Neorhizobium galegae: one gene and its partner. The protein of the gene in region 1 interacts with the protein of each later gene in a pairwise test. Links are inferred from orthologs where the notes say so. Each region holds a gene or a part of one and is shown in the gene's direction. Other genes may lie near its edges.

What was found.
Region 2: the proteins of cysK (region 1) and cysE interact in binary tests that used the Escherichia coli proteins (3 or more experiments, as listed by UniProt). The link is inferred for Neorhizobium galegae from one-to-one orthologs.

What each region holds. Positions count from the first base shown.
Region 1 is NZ_CP090095.1:513,849-521,187, reverse strand. Bases 1,709-4,574 are described here. They hold cysK (cysteine synthase A), read left to right. Parts: upstream 1,709-2,590; coding sequence 2,591-3,559; downstream 3,560-4,574. Other genes in these bases: LZK81_RS02520 (YifB family Mg chelatase-like AAA ATPase), read right to left, coding at 3,707-4,574; dut (dUTP diphosphatase), read left to right, coding at 1,991-2,461; LZK81_RS02535 (peptide chain release factor 3), read right to left, coding at 1,709-1,892. Outside these bases: LZK81_RS02540 (threonine/serine dehydratase), read left to right, coding at 1-293; more of LZK81_RS02535, read right to left, coding at 309-1,708; more of LZK81_RS02520, read right to left, coding at 4,575-5,242; gshB (glutathione synthase), read right to left, coding at 5,438-6,388; LZK81_RS02510 (cupin domain-containing protein), read right to left, coding at 6,463-6,966; LZK81_RS02505 (sn-glycerol-3-phosphate import ATP-binding protein UgpC), read right to left, coding at 7,077-7,339.
Region 2 is NZ_CP090095.1:1,922,981-1,930,240, forward strand. The notes cover bases 2,182-4,968. They hold cysE (serine O-acetyltransferase), read left to right. Parts: upstream 2,182-3,057; coding sequence 3,058-3,879; downstream 3,880-4,968. Other genes in these bases: LZK81_RS09675 (alpha/beta fold hydrolase), read left to right, coding at 2,182-2,941; LZK81_RS09685 (DUF3126 family protein), read left to right, coding at 4,041-4,244; LZK81_RS09690 (phasin family protein), read left to right, coding at 4,546-4,896. In the rest of the region: LZK81_RS09660 (cystathionine beta-lyase), read left to right, coding at 1-556; LZK81_RS09665 (FAD-dependent monooxygenase), read right to left, coding at 557-1,720; LZK81_RS09670 (zinc-finger domain-containing protein), read right to left, coding at 1,734-1,979; more of LZK81_RS09675, read left to right, coding at 2,153-2,181; ATP-dependent Clp protease adapter ClpS, read left to right, coding at 5,152-5,505; ATP-dependent Clp protease ATP-binding subunit ClpA, read left to right, coding at 5,516-7,260.

The sequences.
Region 1 (7,339 bases):
GCCCGGTTGAAGCGCCGGCCGGCGGTATCGCCGCGGATTCGCTGGCGCCAAAGCAGGTTGGCGAACTGATGTTCCCTGTTGCCCAGAAATATGTCCAGCCGCCGGTACTGGTGACGGACGACGAAATCCTCGGCGCTCAGAAAGCGCTCTGGGCCGGCGCGCGGATCGTGGCCGAACCCGGCGGTGCTGCCGCCTTCGCCGCCCTGCTATCGGGCAAATACGTTCCAGGCCCCAATGAGCGCGTCTGCGTGCTCGTCTGCGGTTCCAACACGACGGCGGTCAAGTTCGCCTAAGACGACCGAATGATATCACGCCGCCTTGGCCACCTGATATTCCTTGATCGCTACCATCTTGATGGCCGGATAACGCTCCGATTCGTAGCGCAGCGAGAAGCTGTCCTGCGCCAGGAAAACCGGGTCTCCATCGAGATCGCGGGCGATATCGCCGCGCTTTACCGTCAGGAACTTGTCGAGATCGGCCTGATTTTCGGCCGAGATCCAGCGGCAGATCGAGAACCGTGACATTTCGAAGGAGACCGGCAGGCCGTATTCGCCCTGCAGCCGTTCCTTCAACACGTCGAGCTGCAGCGCGCCGACGACGCCGACGATGGCCGGCGAGCCGTCTTCCGGCGAGAAGAGCTGCACGACGCCCTCTTCCGCCATCTGCTGCAGCGCTTCCTTGAGCTTCTTCGCCTTCATGGCATCCTCCAGCCGCACGCGGCGGAGGATTTCCGGCGAGAAGTTCGGTACGCCCTGGAACACCAGTTGTTCGCCTTCGGTCAGCGTATCGCCGATGCGCAGCGTGCCGTGGTTCGGGATGCCGACCACATCGCCGGCATAAGCGGTATCGGCCAACTGGCGCTGGGACGCGAAGAAGAACTGCGGCGCCGTCAGCCCGAGCTGCTTGCCCGTGCGCGACAGCCGCGCCTTCATGCCGCGTTCCAGCTTGCCCGAGCAGATGCGCGCAAACGCGATACGGTCGCGGTGGTTCGGGTCCATGTTCGCCTGGATCTTGAAGACGAAGGCCGTCATCTTGTCGTCGGTCGCGTGCACGGTGCGGATGTCCGCCACCTGGTCTCGCGGCGGCGGGGCGAAATCGCCCAGCGCATCGATGAGATCGCGCACGCCGAAATTCCGCAAAGCCGAACCGAAGAAGACCGGCGTCATGTGGCCTTCTAGGAAAGCCTTGCGGTCGAACGGCCGGCAGGCCTCGATCGCCAGTTCGGTTTCCTCGACGAAGGCCGCGCGTTCGTTTTCCGGCAGGCGGTCGGCAACGCTCTGGGGTCCGTTGACCGGGGTTGCCTTGACGTCCGTATCCGAGCCGCGAACGGTATTGTCCGCCAGGTTATAGGATCCGCAAAAACTCTTCGAACGGCCGATCGGCCAGGTGACCGGAGCGGTGTCGAGCGCCAGCTTCTCCTCGACTTCATCGAGGATCTCGAACGGATCGCGGCTTTCACGGTCCATCTTGTTGACGAAGGTGATGATCGGGATATCGCGCATGCGGCAGACTTCGAACAGTTTCAGCGTCCGCGGCTCGATGCCTTTTGCGGCGTCGAGGACCATGACCGCGGCATCCACCGCCGTCAGCGTGCGATACGTGTCGTCCGCGAAGTCTTCATGGCCGGGCGTATCGAGAATGTTGAAGACGTTGCCGTTATATTCGAAAGTCATCACCGAGGTGACGACCGAGATGCCGCGCTCGCGCTCGATCTTCATCCAGTCGGACCGCGTCTGGATACGGTCCTTCTTGGCTTTCACTTCGCCGGCGAGCTGGATCGCGCCGCCGAACAGCAGCAGTTTTTCGGTCAGCGTCGTCTTGCCCGCGTCCGGATGGGCAATAATTGCGAATGTGCGGCGGCGGGAAACCGCCTCGGCAATCGTTTCGGGCATTTTTTCTAGATCCTTTACGTTGCCGCGTATCTAACGACTCCGTGGATAACTTTCAATTCGTGTTTGACCGGAGCGACCGTGGGTCGACAAATGACACGATGAACATTCACGCCCCCTCCTCGCCGAAGCTGAACCTCATCCGTCTCGCGCATGGCGTCGGCCTCGATCTGCCGGCCTATGAAACCGCGGGCGCCGCCGGCATGGATCTGCGCGCTGCCGTCGAAGACGGCACGACGCTGACGATCGCCCCCGGCAAGCGGGCGCTGGTGCCGACCGGCTTCATCTTCGAAATTCCGGAAGGTTTCGAGGCGCAGATTCGGCCGCGTTCAGGACTTGCCTTCAAGAACGGCATCACCTGCCTCAACACGCCCGGCACGATCGACAGCGATTATCGCGGCGAAGTGAAGGTGCTGTTGATCAATTTCGGCGACGAGGATTTCGTCATCACCCGCGGCATGCGGATCGCGCAGATGGTGATCGCGCCCGTTACCCAGGTTCGGGTTGCCGAAATTACGGAAGCGACTGCAACTGCCCGTGGCGCCGGTGGTTTCGGCTCGACCGGCCTCTGAACGCAACGGCGTTTTCGTCGCCGGCCTCTTCCGGGAACAAAATTTCCATTTCGCCTGTTGTCGGGTTCGGCCTTGCTGGCATTCATCGGGAACACGCCCTACGTTCTCTCCAAACTCAGGGAGGGCACCATGCCAGAGACCAGAAAGCCGGGACGCGGCCGCATCTATTCCTCGATCACCGAAACCATCGGCGACACCCCGATCGTGCGCCTCGACAAGCTGGCCAAGGAAAAGGGCGTGAAGGCCAATCTTCTGGCCAAGCTCGAATTCTTCAATCCGATCGCCTCGGTGAAGGACCGTATCGGCGTGGCGATGATCGAGAGCCTTGAGGCCCAGGGCAAGATCACGCCCGGCAAGACGACGCTGGTCGAGCCTACATCCGGCAATACCGGTATCGCGCTCGCCTTCGCCGCGGCCGCCAAGGGATACAAGCTGATCCTCACCATGCCGGAGACGATGTCGATCGAGCGGCGCAAGATGCTCGCCCTCCTCGGCGCCGAACTGGTGCTGACCGAAGGTCCGAAAGGCATGAAGGGCGCGATCGCCAAGGCGGAAGAACTCGCCGCCTCGCTGCCCGACGCGATCATTCCGCAACAGTTCGAAAACCCGGCCAATCCGGACATCCACCGCAAGACGACCGCCGAGGAAATCTGGAACGATACCGACGGCAAGATCGACATCTTCGTCTCCGGCATCGGCACCGGCGGCACGATCACCGGCGCCGGCCAGGTGCTGAAGGAGCGCAACCCGGCACTCAAGATCATCGCCGTCGAGCCCGAAGAATCGCCCGTATTGTCCGGCGGCCAGCCCGGCCCGCACAAGATCCAGGGCATCGGCGCCGGCTTCGCGCCAAAGATCCTCGACACGCACATCTATGACGAGATCGTCACCGTCAACAGCGCCGAGGCCATGGAGATGGCCCGTCTGGTGGCCAGGCTCGAAGGCGTACCGGTCGGCATCTCCTCCGGTGCGGCGCTGCAGGCCGCTATCGAAGTCGGCAGCCGCGCGGAAAATGCCGGCAAGACAATCGTCGTCATCATTCCCTCCTTCGCCGAGCGCTATCTGTCGACGGCGCTGTTTGAGGGATTGGGGAATTAGTGGGTAGTGGGTAGTGGGTAGTGGGTAGTGTCGGGGCAAAACCGGCGGCATGCAAGCTGCCGGAAGTTTCCCTACCCTACTCGCTACCGCTCATCCCAACCATTGGCTACCAACTACTCACTACCGACCAACCACTACCCACTCCCCTCACGCCGCGGCCGTCGCCAGCCGTTCGCCGACCATGCGATAGGAAATCGCCTCAGCGAGATGAATGCGGCCGACCGTATCCTTGCCGTCGAGATCGGCGAGCGTGCGGGCGACTTTCAATATCCGATGGTATCCGCGGGCCGAGAACTTGAGCTTCTCGGCCGCATCCCTGAGCAACTGGAGACCACCGGGATCGGGTTCCGCGATCTTCTCGATCAGCGCCGTCGAGCAGCGGGCATTGGTGAGCACCCGCGGATAACCGGCCTGTTCGAACCGCTCCCGCTGTCTGTCACGCGCAGCCGCTACGCGCCTGGCGACATCCGCGCTGCTTTCCGCAGGCATCGGGCGAATGAGATCGGCGGCCGAGACTGCCGGCACGTCGATGCGGATATCGATACGGTCCATCAGCGGCCCCGAAATGCGCCCCTGGTAGTCCGACATGCATTTTGGCCCCCGCGCGCAGGAATGGCCCGGTTCGCCCGCCATGCCGCAACGGCATGGGTTCATGGCGGCGACGAGCTGGATACTGGCGGGATAGGAAACCCGATGATTGGCGCGGGCGATAATGCATTCACCGGTCTCCAACGGCTGGCGGAGCGCATCCAATGCCTGCGGCGAGAATTCCGGAAATTCGTCGAGGAACAGCACGCCGTGATGGGCGAGCGATGCTTCCCCGGGCCTGGCGCGCAGGCCGCCGCCCACCAGCGCTGCCATGGTGGCCGAATGATGCGGCGTGCGGTAAGGCCGGCGGTCGGAGAGCTTGCCACCGGAAAGCTGGCCAGCAATCGAATGGATCATCGACACTTCCAGCAGTTCGGGGGCTGAAAGCGGCGGCAGGATGGACGGCAGCCGGGCGGCAAGCATGGATTTGCCGGAGCCGGGAGGGCCGACCATCAGAAGATTATGCCCACCGGCGGCGGCGACTTCCAGCGCCCGCTTGGCCGATTCCTGACCCTTGATGTCGACCAGATCCGGCAAATTGGCAGGCAAGGCGCGAATTGCCGGCTGCGGACGGGAGATGACCTGGGTGCCGCGGAAATGGTTTGCGAGCGCGATCAGGCTGCGTGGCGCGACGATATCGATCTCGGCGCCTGCCCAGGCGGCTTCCGCGCCGCTGTCAGCCGGGCAGATCAGGCCCTTTCCCAAGGCGTTGGCGGCGATTGCCGCCGGAAGTGCTCCGGCCACAGGCGCAAGCGTTCCGTCGAGGTTCAGTTCCCCGAGCACGACATAGCCGGTAAGTGCATCGCCGGGAACGGCGCCCAGCGCCGCCATCAATGCCAGCGCGATCGGCAGGTCGAAATGAGAGCCTTCCTTCGGAAGGTCGGCCGGCGCCAGATTGACGGTGATCTTCTTCGGCGGCATGGCAAGGCCCGAGGCGTGCAGTGCCGCCTGCACCCGCTCGCGGCTCTCGGCCACCGCCTTGTCCGGCAGGCCGACGATATGCATGTTGATCTTGCCCGGCCCGACCATGACCTGCACGTCGACCGGAACGCCCTCTATGCCCTGGAATGCGACTGTGCTGACGCGCGAAACCATATCCACCCCGCCCCTAACTTCATGTCCAGGACGCCAGCGATACACGCTTTCCGTGCCAGGAATTGCAATCTGACATAGAAAACGGAATGAAACAAGAACGTTAGTCGAACAATTTCACGCATCCGCTGCAAATGGGTTGCAGGCGGTTGCATCGCGAGAACAAAGGCGACCCGTTTCCGAAACGCCTCGGCTTCATCAGGCGCGTTTTGCCTCGATTGCATCCCAGAGGAGGCCTGCGACGTCGGCACCGCCGAACTTCTTGACTTCGCGGATGCCCGTCGGGGATGTGACGTTGATCTCGGTCATGTAATCGCCGATGACATCGATGCCGACGAAGATGAAGCCGCGCTCGCGCAGGGCGGGTCCGATACGGGAGCAGATTTCCTTCTCGCGCGGCGTGATCTCGGTTGCCTCGGCACGGCCGCCGACATGCATGTTGGAGCGGCTGTCGTGTTCGGCGGGAACCCGGTTGATCGCGCCGACCGGCTCGCCGTCCACCAGCAGGATGCGCTTGTCGCCCTTGCGCACGGCCGGCAGATAGGCCTGGGCGATATAGGGTTCGCCGCGATACATCTGGCCGAACATTTCGAGCAGCGACGTGAAATTGCGGTCGTCACGGGCGGAATGGAAAACCCCGGCGCCGCCATTGCCGTAGAGCGGCTTCAGGATGATATCGCCCATCTCTTCCCGGAAGCGGGCGATTTCGCCCGGATCGCGGCTGATCAGCGTTGCCGGCATGAGGTCGGCGAATTCGGTGACGAAAATCTTTTCCGGCGAGTTGCGCACCCAGGCCGGGTCATTGACGACAAGCGTCTTCGGGTGGATGCGCTCGAGCAGATGCGTCGAGGTGATATAACCCATGTCGAAGGGCGGATCCTGGCGGAGATGGACGACGTCCATCACCGACAGGTCGACGCGTTCCTTCTCCCCGAGCGTGAAGTGATCGCCTTTGACGTCGCGCACCTGCAACGGTTCGACAGCGGCGAAGATCTTGCCGTCACGCATGGTCAGGCGGTCGGGAGTGTAGTGAAACAGTTCGAAGCCACGCGCCTGCGCTTCGAGCGCCATGGCAAAAGTGGAGTCGCCGGCAATGCTGATGCCGGAGATATGGTCCATCTGGAACGCGACCTTGCGGATTTTCGCCATGACTTCAGCCCCCTAGGATTGGCCCGCCTGATGTAGGATGGCGGGCCGTCAAAGGCAACTGCAATCGGCCGATATCACGCGGAGATGCCGACCTGCGTCTTTGCCCGCAACATGTTGCGCAGGCGGAAAAGCATGGCGATCGGCTTCGGGAAAGGCCGGCGGATGAAGGCGACCTTCTTCAGATATTTGTCGATGCGCCAGGTGGCCCAGGTCCGGCCCTTGAAATAGGCGACATCGCCTGCCTGGAGAACGCGCTGCGTGCCGTCTTCGGCAGTCACATGCACTTCGCCCTCAAGGATCACCACTGTTTCGTCCCAATGGAAGTACCAGCGGAACTCGCCCGCCGTACATTCCCATACACCGGTCGTCGCGCAATCGTCCTCGGCGGTGGAATGAGAACCGGCACGCGCCTGCGGATCGCCGGCGATGACCCAGGTGGGCTCGATCGGCATCGGCTTCATTTCGAGAGAATGCGGACAGGCGCCGATAAACGGCTTCACCTTCGGCTTCTCGGGTGCATAGGACTTTGACCGAAATGCAATTGCCGCTGCGGTCGCGGCGAGGACGTGCCAACTCATCTTTCCCCCGGAAGCTGTCAATTCCGGGAGATGCTAACGGCAAAGAGTAAGCCCGCTCTTCAGGCCGATGTTAGAATTTTAACGATCGGCCTCAATTTCGGATTGGGCCCTCAGATAACCGGTTCGACCGGCGCGAGCTTTGCCTCGGCCGGAACGTGGCCCGGCAGGCGCTTGCCCGTTTCGATCGAGAAGAAATGCAGGCGCCTGGCGTCGACGGCGACGCGCATTTCCGGGGAAAGCGCAATCTCCGGCGAAACGGCCGCGGTGATCTGCTGATCGCCGACGGTGCCGTGGATCAGGCGCTGGGCACCCAGTTCCTCGGTATATTCGAGTCGGAAGGGCAGAGCCTCCTCGTCGTCGCGGGCGATGCGCA
Region 2 (7,260 bases), 1.4 Mb from region 1 along the record:
TCCGTCCGGCCATTCGGACATCATCATGGGCTCGGTTTCGGCCAATGCCAAGCACTGGCCCAAGCTGGAGGAAGCCCGCATTGGGCTCGGGATCTGCGGCTCACCGGATGATTCCTACCAGATCCTGCGCGGACTGCGGACTATGGGCGTGCGCCTCGAACATCATCAGAAAAGCGCGCTCGATATTGCCACATGGCTGGAGAGCCGCGACGACGTCGCGCGCGTCCTGCACCCGGCGCTGCCGAGCTTTCCGGGCCACGCGATCTGGAAGCGCGATTTCAAGGGCGCCAGCGGCGTCTTCTCCTTCGTGCTGAAGGCCGAGGGCGACAAGGCGAAAGCCAAGGCGCACGCTTTCCTGGACGCACTGTCCTTCTTTGGCCTCGGTTATTCCTGGGGCGGTTACGAGAGCCTTGCCGTGCCGGTCAACCTGTCGGACCGCACCATTCGCAAGGCGCCGCCGGAAGGTCCGGTCATCCGCCTGCAGATCGGTCTTGAAGACGTGGCCGACCTGAAGAAGGACCTGGAAATCGGTTTCGCGGCTGCAGCCGAGATGTGATCACCTTGCCTTGAAGCCGTAAAGCCAGTCGAAATCCGCCGCGAGCGATTGCGGCGGACGCAGCGACAGGACGATGTCTCGGCCGAGCCGGATCGGGCCGCGGGCGTGATAGGCGAAGCGGTTGAACAGCCCGCGGGCGCGAACCTTGGCGATCCGCCCCGCACGTTCGCTCTCGAAATCCGCCAGCGCCTGCGCAAGGGGCAGGGGACCGGCTACCCGGTTTGCCAGCACGAACGCGTCCTCGATCGCCATAGACGCGCCCTGGGCCGCAAACGGCATCATCGCATGCGCCGCATCGCCGATCAGCGCCATGTCGCGGCCGTTGTGCCAGCGCCCGGCACTCACCTTGTAAAGCGGCCAGAAGGTTGGCTGTTCGGCCCTTTCGATCAGTTGAACGATGCGCCGGTTCCAGCGATGGAACTGGCCGAGCAGCATGCGCCGCTGCGCATCGCCGGCTTGTGCATCCCAGGTCCTGCCGGGACTGATGCCCGACGCGATTGCGACGATGTTGAACCCGTCGATCTCCTTGAGCGGGTAAGCAACCACATGGGTCGAGGGCCCGAGAAAGGCGGTGACCTGGCCCGCGTCCAGCCAGTCGGGTCTTGCGCTGCCGGGAATAGTGAAGCGCCAGGCGACATTGCGCGAAAAATCCGGCTGCGGGCTGTCCGGTATGCCGGCGCGCAGGTTGGACCAGACGCCGTCTGCGCCGACGATCAGGGGATAGGTTCTGCCGGTGATCCCGGCCAGCGTCCCGTGCGGATCCTTGCGGACAGGCGTATCCAGATGGATTTTGCAGAGCGGGCTTTGTTCGACGGCCTCAAGCAGCGCCTTTTGAAGCGTCGCACGGTGGAGGACCCCATAGGGCGCACCCCAGCGCTCGCGGGCGAAACGCCCGGCCGGCACATGCGCAAGCGGTCTGAGCGACGTCCCCGAAACGAGCGCAATCCGTTCCGGTTCGGTCCAGACGGCTTCAAGTGCGGGCAGGACGCCGAGTTCGGAGAGCACGTGCGACGCGTTCGGCGATATCTGCAGGCCGGCCCCGACCTCGATCAGGGCGGCTGCTTCCTCGAAAATGTCGCAGGCTATGCCGTGGCGGGCGAAGGCGAGCGCGGCCGTCAGCCCGGCCATGCCGGCACCGATGATCGCTACTCTATCAATGGGCATGTCGGAATGCCGATCAGGCGGCCTTGACGTGGAAGACGCAGCCCGGCGGGTCGGTCTGTTCGGCCTTCAGCGACGGATTGTAGCGGTAGAGGGTCGAGCAGTAGGAGCAGACCTTCTCGTTGTCGTCGCCCATGTCGATGAAGATATGCGGATGGTCGAAGGGAACCGAAGCGCCAGTGCACATGAATTCCTTGACGCCGATCTGGATCAAGCTATGCCCGCCGTCGTTCTGGAAGTGGGGAATGCTGTGCCCGGCCATGATGGTCTCCGATATTTGAATGCGGCGCGTCTGATTTGCGCCGGACATTAGCCGCCCGCTTGGCGATTGTGTAGTGGGAAAACCGCCGCAGGCGCGTCGATTTCGTGTCGGGCACGGGTTCAAACGCCGCGGTTCATCCCTTATGTTCCCGGCGTCAATGAGGACTGCCTTCGATGAATCTCAACGCGCCTGCCTTCTCCAAGTTTTCCCATGAGGGTCTCGATCTTGCCTATTTCGACGAAGGCGATCCGTCCGGCGATCCGGTGCTGCTCATTCACGGTTTCGCATCCAGCGCGCTGGTCAACTGGGTACATCCGGGCTGGCTGAAGACGCTGGGCGACGCGGGCTACCGGGTGATTGCCATGGACAATCGCGGCCATGGGGCAAGCGACAAGCCGCTCGATCCGGAAGCCTATCGGCCATGGGTGATGGCCGATGATTCGATGGCGCTCCTCGATCACTTGAGGATCCCGGAAGCGCATGTCTTCGGTTATTCGATGGGCGCACGCATCTCGGTATTTTCCGCGCTCGCCCATCCGCATCGGGTGCGCTCGCTTGTGCTCGGAGGTCTCGGCATCGGCATGACCGACGGGGTAGGGGACTGGGACCCGATCGCAGACGCCTTGCTCGCCCCTTCGCTCGACGATGTCAGCCATGCCCGCGGCCGAATGTTCCGTGCCTTTGCCGACCAGACGAAGAGCGACAGGCAGGCCCTGGCCGCCTGCATCCGCGGTTCGCGGGATCTGGTGACCCGCGCGGACATGGGGCGGATCGACGCGCCGACCCTGATCGGCGTCGGAACCACGGACGACATCGCCGGTTCCGCGCAGGAGCTGGCCGCCTTGATGCCGAACGCGATTGCCCTCGATATTCCCGGACGCGACCACATGCTCGCGGTCGGCGACCGGGTGTTCAAGAAGGCGGTTGTCGACTTCTACGCGGAGCTCTCCGCACGGCCGTAGGTTTCTTCATTCTTACGATCAACGGAATGCGATTTTGCGCCCATTGGTCTCGGCGTAAACTTATTCTATATACTGGCCCTGGAAAGCTCTGCCATACGGCAAACGAGGAGACGGCGATGGCCGCAAGAACTGAAATCCGCCAGGAGCAGGTCGCAACGATGGATCCCATCTGGGATACGTTGCGCCAGGAGGCGCGCGCGGCAACCGAGCAGGACCCGCTGCTCGCCGCATTTTTCTATTCTGCCGTGCTCAACCATCGCTCGCTCGAGGAATGCGTCGTGCACCGCATCTGCGAGCGCCTCGCCCATGCGGATATTCCGGACGTCCTTCTACGCCAGACCTTCATGGAAATGCTGGCCGACTGGCCGGAATGGGGCGCGATCATGCGCGTCGACATCCAGGCCGTCTACGACCGTGATCCGGCCTGCCTGCGTTTCATGGAGCCGGTCCTTTATTTCAAGGGTTTCCACGCGATCCAGGCGCACCGGCTGGCACATTGGCTGTTCAACCGCGGCCGCCGCGATTTTGCGCTCTATCTGCAGAGCCGCTCCTCCAGCGTCTTCCAGACGGACATCAATCCGGCAGCCCGCATCGGCAAGGGCATCTTCCTCGATCACGCCACTGGCCTCGTGGTCGGCGAGACGGCTGTCATCGGCGACAATGTCTCGATCCTGCATGGGGTGACGCTCGGCGGCACCGGCAAGGAAGGCGCCGATCGCCATCCGAAGATCGCCAACGGCGTCCTCATCGGTGCCGGCGCAAAGATCCTCGGCAATATCGAGGTCGGGTCGTGCTCGCGCGTCGCCGCGGGCTCGGTGGTCCTGAAGGCCGTTCCGCCTAAGTCGACCGTCGCCGGCGTGCCGGCAAAGGTGGTCGGGAGCGCGGGGTGTTCGGAGCCGTCGCGCCTGATGGACCAGCTTCTCGGTGCCGACGACTGATTCGTCTGCGTTTGCCCGCCGCTTGCCGATGTTTGGGGTTCGCTGAACATCGGCCCCACGAACATCGCAAAAGCGCGGCGGAGGCTACCTCTGGCGGCTTTACTTTTGCCTTTGTCCCATGCCAAAAGCGCCGCAACCGAGAACCGCTGACGGAGAGAAACGTGAAACCGGACGAAATCAAGAAGCTCGATGCCTACTTCAAGCGCGTGATCAATCCGCAGGCGATCGTCAAGGCGCGTCCGCGCAAGAACGACTCGGCCGAAGTTTACCTCGGCGACGAGTTTCTCGGCGTCATCTATATCGATGACGAGGATGGCGACCGCTCCTACAATTTCTCCATGGCGATCCTTGACGTCGATCTTTGATCGGATCTCCTGGACGTCGATCTGTGATCGTCCCGGTCGCACGACTTCAAGGCGGGCTGACAGGCCCGCTTTTTTGATTCGTGCGGAACGACCGCCGGGAAAGAAAATGGCTGCGGCGTTTTTGCACGGCTGGTTGAGATCCACTGATATATCTTCGCAAAATCAGACGCCTGAATCCATCTATGCATTTGCATGAATCCTGTTGCAACCAAAGGTGATTTTGCGCCGCACAAATCAGCCTTGACTTTTATCGGTGCGCCGCTTTCTATCAGCGCATCCGAATAGAACAAAGGGACCGGCGATGTTCAATTTCGATGAGGCCAACAAGAAGAGCAAGGAAGCGATGGACGGAATGCTGAAGAGCTATTCCGAGATTGCCAAGGGTTATCAGGCGATCACCACCGAAGCGACCGACTATTCCAAGAAGTCTTTCCAGGACATGACGGGTTTCATGGAAGCGCTCGCTTCCACCCGCAGCGTCGAGGCGGCGTTCGAACTCCAGACCAATTACGTGAAGTCGGCTTATGAGAGCTTCATTGCCGAGTCGACCAAGATTACCGACATGTATGCCGATCTCGCCAAGACGGCCTACAAGCCCTACGAAGCGCCGGTCGCCAAGTCGACCGCCGTGGTGACCGCAAACGCCGCGTAACGCGCATAGCGGCCCCTCCAAGCGACGCCTTCACCATAGAAGGCCGGCGGCGTTCAGCGCTGCCGGCCTTTTTGATTCATGCCAATGCGGAAATACCCGACTTTCGGCATGTTCCATCATCTCTTTAGCGGAATAGTGATTGCGTGGCCGCAAAGGGGGCTTAAAATCCGCGTTCAATGAACTAAGTTAGGAAGACTAAGTCCGGCCGTTCGGCCATTCGGACGAACCCGCCGGATGACTGGGGAATGAATGAAGATGATCGCACTGCCGATCTTGATGCAAGCTGAAAAGGGTGGCGACGGAGACAACGCAAATCGCGGTACCTCGGTCATCACTCGCACCAAGCCGAAAACAAAGAAGCCCAATCTCTACCGCGTACTGCTGCTGAATGACGATTATACGCCGATGGAGTTCGTCATCCACATTCTGGAGCGTTTCTTTCAGAAGGACAGGGAGGCAGCGACGCGTATCATGCTCCACGTCCACAATCACGGCGTGGGGGAATGCGGAATATTTACATATGAAGTAGCGGAAACCAAAGTGTCCCAGGTCATGGACTTCGCCCGGCAACACCAGCATCCGCTGCAATGTGTCATGGAAAAGAAGTGAGGAACCCGACGTGCCAACATTTTCGCCTAGTCTAGAAAAGGCGCTGCATCAGGCACTGACCTTTGCCAACGAGCGGCATCACGAATATGCCACGCTCGAGCACCTGCTTTTGGCGTTGATCGACGACGCCGACGCAGCCGCGGTCATGGGCGCTTGTAACGTCAATTTGGAAACGCTGCGCAAGACCGTCACCGACTATGTCGATAATGAACTTGCCAACCTGATCACCGGTTATGACGAGGATTCGAAGCCGACCTCCGGCTTCCAGCGTGTGATCCAGCGCGCCGTCATCCACGTCCAGTCCTCGGGCCGCGAGGAAGTGACCGGCGCCAACGTTCTCGTCGCGATCTTCGCGGAACGGGAAAGCCATGCGGCCTTCTTCCTGCAGGAGCAGGAAATGACCCGCTACGACGCGGTCAACTACATTTCTCACGGCATCGGCAAGCGCGCGGGCACGTCCCAGACCCGCACGCCGCGCGGCGCAGAAGACAGCGAACCGGAAGCCAAGCCCTCCGCCCGCGACCAGGAGGAAGGTTCCGCCAAGAAGCCGCAGGATGCCCTCAAGGCCTATTGCGTCAACCTGAACGAAAAGGCCCGCGACGGCCGGATCGACCCGCTGATCGGCCGCCATTCCGAAGTCAACCGCACGATCCAGATTCTGTGCCGCCGTTCCAAGAACAACCCGCTCTACGTGGGCGATCCGGGCGTCGGCAAGACGGCGATCGCCGAAGGTCTCGCCAAGCGGATCATCGAAGGCAAGGTGCCGGAGGCTCTCGCCGACGCCACCATCTTCTCGCTCGACATGGGTACGCTGCTCGCCGGCACCCGGTATCGCGGTGACTTCGAGGAACGCCTGAAGCAGGTCGTCAAGGAACTCGAAGAGTATCCGGGCGCGGTTCTGTTCATCGACGAGATCCACACGGTCATCGGCGCCGGCGCCACCTCCGGCGGTGCGATGGATGCCTCGAACCTGTTGAAGCCGGCTCTGTCTTCGGGCGCCATCCGCTGCATCGGTTCGACCACCTACAAGGAATACCGCCAGTTCTTCGAAAAGGACCGGGCTCTGGTTCGCCGCTTCCAGAAGATCGACGTCGACGAGCCGTCGATCGAGGATGCAATCGAGATCATGAAGGGCCTCAAGCCTTATTTCGAGGACTACCACAAGCTGCGTTACACCAACGACGCGATCAAGGCGGCGGTCGAGCTTTCGGCCCGCTACATTTCCGACCGCAAGCTTCCGGACAAGGCGATCGACGTGATCGACGAGACCGGCGCGGCGCAGATGCTGTTGCCCGCTTCCAAGCGCCGCAAGCTGATCACGGAGAAGGAAATCGAGGTGACGATCGCCACCATGGCGCGGATCCCGGCAAAGACCGTCTCCAAGGATGACGAGATGGTTCTCGCCAACCTGGAAAAGGAACTGCGTTCGGTCGTCTACGGCCAGGATGCGGCGATCGAAGCCCTATCGACGGCGATCAAGCTCGCCCGCGCCGGCCTTCGCGAGCCGAACAAGCCGATCGGCTCCTACGTCTTCTCCGGCCCGACCGGCGTCGGCAAGACGGAAGTCGCCAAGCAGCTGGCCGCCTCGCTCGGCGTCGAGATGCTGCGCTTCGACATGTCGGAATATATGGAACGCCACACGGTCTCGCGGCTGCTCGGCGCACCTCCCGGTTATGTCGGTTTCGACCAGGGCGGTCTCCTGACCGATGGCGTCGACCAGCATCCGCACTCCGTGGTCCTGCTCGACGAAATCGA